One region of the Exiguobacterium sp. K1 genome, then DNA from elsewhere that is predicted to be linked to it. Evidence: predicted binding sites of a transcription regulator. Region 1 holds the regulator's gene; the other holds the start of a gene.

The links. The regulator LexA, encoded in region 1, represses DNA repair genes until DNA is damaged. The targets are predictions, from matches to a motif close to CGAACATATGTTCG.
Positions count from the first base shown of each region.
Region 2: a site for LexA is predicted at 1,772-1,785, ahead of N7U64_RS14130 (DNA polymerase thumb domain-containing protein). Genes of this name have one in related genera too.

Region 1 is NZ_JAOTIT010000007.1:156,527-159,951, forward strand. Features, by position in the region: gene N7U64_RS13895 (recombinase family protein) at 1-235, opposite strand, end outside; gene N7U64_RS13900 (hypothetical protein) at 281-568, opposite strand; gene lexA (transcriptional repressor LexA) at 777-1,391, shown strand; gene N7U64_RS13910 (metal-binding protein) at 1,422-1,892, shown strand; gene N7U64_RS13915 (MIP/aquaporin family protein) at 2,079-2,783, shown strand; gene glpK (glycerol kinase GlpK) at 2,821-3,425, shown strand, end outside.
Region 2 is NZ_JAOTIT010000008.1:22,454-25,878, forward strand. Features, by position in the region: gene N7U64_RS14115 (arsinothricin resistance N-acetyltransferase ArsN1 family A) at 1-116, shown strand, start outside; gene N7U64_RS14120 (MBL fold metallo-hydrolase) at 185-940, shown strand; gene N7U64_RS14125 (pentapeptide repeat-containing protein) at 1,004-1,651, opposite strand; gene N7U64_RS14130 (DNA polymerase thumb domain-containing protein) at 1,810-3,135, shown strand; gene N7U64_RS14135 (YolD-like family protein) at 3,119-3,425, shown strand, end outside.

The DNA of each region.
Region 1 (3,425 bases):
TCCGCGTATCATCCGTCACAAGAACGGCGTCCACCGCTTGACGTGTGACGTAATCAAGAACGGATAACATCCCTTCCCTGTCAACGTCGTAACCACTTTCTTTTTCCGTGATGATATCCACGACTTCAAATCCTTTTGTTGCAGCGAGTCCCGACAGTTCTGATCTTTGCCGCTCAAGCGAGCTATCCTGTGCTTCTTTTTCCGTCGAGACGCGACAGTAGATTACTACTTTCATCGTACTTCACACCCCTGTTCGTTCATTGACAACTTTTACAGTTTGTCATTGTTGCGCGATTGGTACAACGATTTTGTTTTTCGAAATGACATGTGTCGTCTTTAATTCATTATTCTCAATCAACCATTCGACATATTCTTGGTCCGTCATTGAACCGTCGTTGTATACTTCCGCCACCTGTTCGACGGTCGCGTTCTGGTCTACTGTAACGGAAGTCGTTAACAGCTGTTCGACCTTTTCATCCGGGCGAGGTGTTAAGAGAAAAAGAATGAAGGCAAAGCTGAGCGTATAAAAAACAATGGAAAAGGCATGGGTACGGATTGAATGCATCATGATGAATCCCTCCAAATTAAAATGTTTTAGAATAAACGTTCGCGGAACAATTGTTCGCATAACTCATCTTAAACCAGGAACCAGTGTTCGGTCAATATAAAATGTCGAACAATTGTTTGTACGCTCATTTGTTCTATGTTATAGTGATTTTAGAAACATGTATTCCTATAACCTTCAAAAACCAATCCGGAAAGAGGTGGCAATTCATATGCGGAAAATGTCGAAACGACAACAAGAAATCCTTGACTACATCGTTGCTCAAGTGAAACTGAAAGGGTATCCACCTTCAGTTCGTGAAATCGGTGAAGCTGTTGGTCTTGCTTCAAGCTCAACGGTACACGGTCATTTGGATCGTCTAGAAAAACGCGGACTGATTCGCCGTGACCCAACAAAACCACGTGCGATTGAGATATTGCTTGATAAACCTGAAGAAGATCATGAAGCTATCGTACACATTCCTGTCATTGGGAAAGTAACGGCCGGTTTCCCTATCACAGCCATTGAAAATATCGAAGAACATTTCCCTCTCCCTGCACATTACGTCGGGAACGAAAATGTCTTCATGTTGACGATTGACGGTGAGTCCATGATCAATGCAGGTATTCTAGACGGTGACCGGGTCATCGTTCGTCAGCAGAACACAGCAGAGAATGGTGAAATCGTCGTGGCTATGACCGAAGATAGCGAAGCGACAGTTAAACGGTTCTTCTTAGAAGATCAACAAGTACGTCTCCAACCAGAAAATGATTCGATGGACCCGATGTATTTCGATAACGTCTCGATTCTTGGCAAGGTCATCGGCGTATATCGGACGATCCACTAAGCGAGGGACCAGCGCAGCTGGTCTTTTTTCATGCCTTCTGGAAATGTACATGATACAGTCAATACCGTCGCTCTAACCGGCTACGTTGCGTATTCGGTCGCAACGCAGCAGACGGATTGGCTTCCAACTGCTGTCGGCATCGCCGTCGGCACCCTTTGGCTTTCACCAGATCTCGATTTGAAGTCTGAACCTTACTATCGGCATGGTCCTTTGCGTGTCCTTTGGATGCCCTATGTCAAAATCATGCCCCACCGGTCCATCTGGTCACACGGATTGATCATCGGTGACCTGATCCGCCTGTTGTACAGCGCCGCTTTCGTGATTCCACTTCTGTTTTTGGCGCTGTATCTGAAACTTGTCGAATCAAGCACGGTGGATTCCTGGTTTGCAGCCATGCCCGCTTTTGTCATCGGCGTCATGGTCGCCAGTACGATACATATCGTTCTCGATCATTCCAGCAGCTTCTTCCGCACCAAAAAGAAGCGGAAAAAGCGTCGTTGAAAATCCTTCGTTCATTGAAAAATGAACAAAGGATTTTTTTATTATCCATTTTTCATTTTTTTAAACATAAATTAAGGAAATTTTAATTTGAAGTTTTGAAGTATTTGTATTGAAAACGTTCTCAATTAGATGTAGGTTTAAATGGAAAGGCCATTATTTGCTTTAATCCAAAGGGAGGGTTTTTGCATGAGTAACTTTACAAGTGAGCTGATCGGAACAATGATTCTGATTTTGCTCGGGGACGGAGTCGTTGCAGGGGTTGTCTTGAGAAAGACAAAATCTGAGAACGGCGGTTGGATCGTCATTACATTCGCTTGGGGTCTCGCCGTTATGACGGGAGCATACATTGCTGCCTCGAGTGGTGCGCATCTCAATCCTGCATTGACATTGGCGCTTGCCATGAATTCCGATTTACCGTGGGCAGACGTACCTGTCTATATCGCCGGTCAATTAATCGGAGCATTCATCGGTGCAGTACTCGTTTGGCTTCATTATATGAAACACTTTGAAGCGACTGATGATCAAGCAGCAAAACTGGGTGTATTCGCAACAGGTCCGGCGATTCGCCATACACCGTCAAATCTGATTTCAGAGATCATCGGGACGTTTGTCCTGGTATTCGGAATCCTGTCGTTTGGTCTGACAACATTTGGTGACGGACTGAAACCATTCATCGTCGGTCTTCTTGTCGTCGTCATCGGTCTCTCGCTCGGTGGTACAACAGGGTATGCCATCAACCCGGCCCGTGACCTTGGTCCGCGGATTGCACACGCTATCTTACCGATTAAAGGAAAAGGTTCATCTGACTGGAGTTACTCGTGGATTCCAATCGTTGGTCCAATCATCGGTGGTGGAGTAGCCGTCTTGCTGTATCAACTGCTGCAAAACTGATTTTGTTTGACACCTACATCTCAAGGGGGATTTCAGCATGGAAAACAAGTACATCTTAGCACTCGACCAAGGAACAACAAGCTCGCGTGCCATCATTTTTGACCATGATGGACAAATCGTGAACTCGGCGCAACGCGAATTCAAACAATACTTCCCGCAACCGGGCTGGGTCGAACATGATGCCAATGAAATCTGGGGCTCTATCCTCGCCGTTATGGCGGATGCGCTCGGAACGGCCGATATCAAACCAAGCCAAATCGCAAGTATCGGAATTACGAACCAACGTGAGACAACAGTCGTTTGGAATAAAGAAACCGGCAAACCGGTTTATCATGCTCTCGTCTGGCAATCCCGCCAAACATCCGGCATCTGTGATGAACTGAATGCGCAGGGACTCAATCAAACATTCCGCGATAAAACAGGTCTCCTGATCGATGCCTACTTCTCAGGCACGAAAGTGAAATGGATTTTGGATAACGTCGACGGCGCACGGGAACAAGCGGAAAATGGTGAGCTTCTCTTCGGAACAATCGACACTTGGCTCGTCTGGAAGTTGTCTGGCGGTAAAACACATATCACAGACTATACAAACGCTTCCCGGACGTTGATGTACAACATCTACGAACAAAAGTGGGATGACGA
Region 2 (3,425 bases), on a different contig from region 1:
GGTCCGGCTTCCGGATTGTCGGAACGTTTAAGGAACAAGGTATGCTCAACGGATATTATGTGGACGTCCTGGCGATGGAGAAACTGCTCCCGAAAACCATCGACGATCAAATATGATTAACACGGCGTCTGAATGGGAAATGAACGAACAGTGAAACATTCCCAATCCGAAAGGAAGACTGCCCGTGGATATTCAACAGATTCGTAATGCAACACTCGTCGTTACCTACGCCAATCAAGTATTTTTGATCGATCCGTTTCTCGGTGAAAAAGGATCTCTTCCGCCGTTCGGAGAGACGCCGAACGCCGTTCCGAATCCGCTCGTCGACTTGCCCGTTGATGTCTCGACACTGCTTGATCCGGATGCGATTTTCGTCACCCACCTCCATGCCGATCATTTTGATGAAACAGCAAAAGAAATTCTTCCGAAACAGATTCCCTTGTATGCACAAAACCAGGCGGATGCGGCGACAATCCGCGAAGCCGGATTCACGAACGTCTCGTCGTTTGAAAACGGACTGGCGCTCGGTGATATCCACGTTTACCATACGTCAGGCCGGCACGGTGTCGGGGAAATCGGTCAACGGATGGGCACCGTCTCCGGTCTCGTCTTGACGCACCCGGACGAACCGACGCTTTACATCGCCGGTGACACGATTTGGTGTGAAGAAGTTGAGACGGCAATCGAGCAGCATGCGCCTGACATCATCATCGTCAACAGCGGCGCGGCACAATTTTTGACCGGCGAACCGATTACGATGTCCCAGCGTGATTTGCTGGCTGTTCATCAGGCGGCGGCTGAAGCGACCATCATCGTCTCTCACCTCGAGTCCGTCAACCACTGTCTGTTGCGCCGCGATATGATTGCCGATTTTTTGGCCGCCCACCATCTGTCTGCTCATTTCCTCATCCCGGATGACGGTGAAACCATTTCCTTTTAAACGAAACGAAGTCCACTCTCCCGAATATGACGGGGACAGTGGACTTCGTTTTTTTTTTACTGGTTAACCATGACTTGGAATGACGAGTCCGAGTAACCGGGCAAAGGTGATAGCCTGGCTTTCCGTAACGATGGCCCCCGGCAAAAAGCGTGGATCAATCGTGATGCCGGATAAGTCGGCTTGTCGCAAATCCAGTCCTTTTAATGCCGTCTCGACCCATTGACTTTCCGACAAATCAACTTCATGCAGTCGGAAATCGATTGGCTTCATTTCAAAGAAATGACTTTCCCGCATCGATGTCTGTTCCAGTGTGACATGACGCAACGCCGTCCGGATGACTTGGGCGTAATTGGCCTGACAGTCTTTGATTGTTACGTGATCGATCGTGTTCGACTCAAAATGAATTCCGGTCAGGCGGCAATCCTCAAAAACAACCCGATGAAAACGACTGTCCTGAAACTGACAGCCTGTCAGGTCACATTGTTCAAAACGGACATTTTCAAATGAAGCCCGCTCAAAGACCAGTCCTGCAAACGAGACATTCCGAAAACAGACTTGATTGACGTCGAGCCGTTCCGTCAGTTCGACCGGCAACGTCTCTTTCTCATACAACGTTTGATACAGATACGGATCATCGATTTCAACATCCGCAAAGGTTTCCGATGTCAACTGTTGCGGTAACTCGGGTAATTGAATGATTTGTTTTTTCATGTACTTCCCCTTCTTTCCTTTACATCGCATTTACCTTTTCCAGTGTAGCAAAGATTGACTCTTTTTTTATTTTTTTGATTTGAGACCGGTTGAGACCATGATATAGTCAAATCAAAAATAAGAACAAACGTTCTTTTATGTAGTAAGGAGTGTTTTCTATGAATCCGATCCTACCTTTTCCGGACCGACGGATTTTTTGTGTCGACAGTGTCTCTTTTTATGCCAGTTGTGAATGCCGTTATCGAAATTTACCTCCTTTAACGACGAAACTTGCTGTCGTATCGGACTTAACCCGATCCGGATCGGTTATCCTTGCGGCCAGTCCCGCTTTAAAACAACTCGGAATCAAGACAGCTAGTCGTCTTTATCAGATTGAGCAGTTGCCTTATCGTGAGCGGAAACAGATTGTGCTCGTCGAACCACGGATGCTGGCATACATGAAAACATCGATCGAAGTGCTGGACGTCTTGCATCAGTTTGCGCCGCCCGACGCAATCCGGATCTATTCAATTGATGAAAACTTTGTCGACATGAGCGGAACGGAACGGCTTTTCGGATCAGACACGGAAACAGCCTGGAAAATTCAGACGGCAATCTGGCAACAGACCGGCATTCCGGTCCGGATCGGAATCGGTCCGAACAACGTCATTGCAAAGCTGGTCCTCGATTTACGCGGAAAACGTGAAGGTATCGCACAATGCGGTTATGCGGATGTCTCTCGGTTGTTGCATGATTTTCCGGTCCGCAAGATGTGGGGCGTCGGACGGATGATGGAGCAACACTTGTCGGTAATGGGAATCCACACCATTGGGGACCTGGCAGCAGCCCCGGTCGAAGATCTGCACGAACGGTTCGGCGTAATCGGGGCAGAACTTTGGCACCATGCCTGGGGAATCGACGGTTCTCCGACAATCATTGATCCGATGACCTTGTTCCGGACTGCACCGGATACCAAACGAACGATCGGACATGGGGTGACCCTGATGCGTGACTATTACCAGTACGAACAGATTCGTTTAGTTCTCGCCGAATTAGCAAGTGATGTTGCGGCACGGGTCCGTTTTTCCAATCAGGTCGGTTGGACGGTCCATCTTGGCGTCCGCTACTCTCGACATGTCGCCCGTGACGGCTTTTCAAAACAGCTCCGATTGCCTTATCCGACCGCCGATGAACGGCTGTTATTACGTCATATTCTTCAATTGTTCGAACCGAATTGGCTCGATGGTGAACCGGTCCGCTTTTTATCGGTCGCCCTCGGACAACTCACCCCGGATCAGGGAACGCTTCAATTGTCCTTGTTTGAAGACAATACAAAGGTCTGGCGCCGAAAACGGTTATTAAAAGCCATCGATCACGTCAATTTACGTTACGGTAAAGGAACGATCCGTTTGGCGGTGTCATTCCTCGATACAAGTGTCGCGAAACGCCGGCTCCGATTCGTCGGCGGACATCCGGGAGGTGATTTACATGACACGTTATCGTGACCGCGGAAATCTCAAATGGCTTCCCTTTTTGATGCCGGAACACATTCAACTCCTCAAAGCCTACTATCTTGAAACACATCAAATCGATTTTCCTGTCATCGATGAACAATTGCAGTATCCTTGGCAGTTCTTACTCGAACAAGCATTAATAGAAGGAATCGAGCTCGAAATCACGTACTATAGTGAAAGGGGCTATGTCACGACATCCGGTTTCATCGAGCAGGTGCATCGGGAACGCGCGTATCTTGTTTTGCGCGGATCCTCACGGATTGAAATTCCGTTCGGACGAA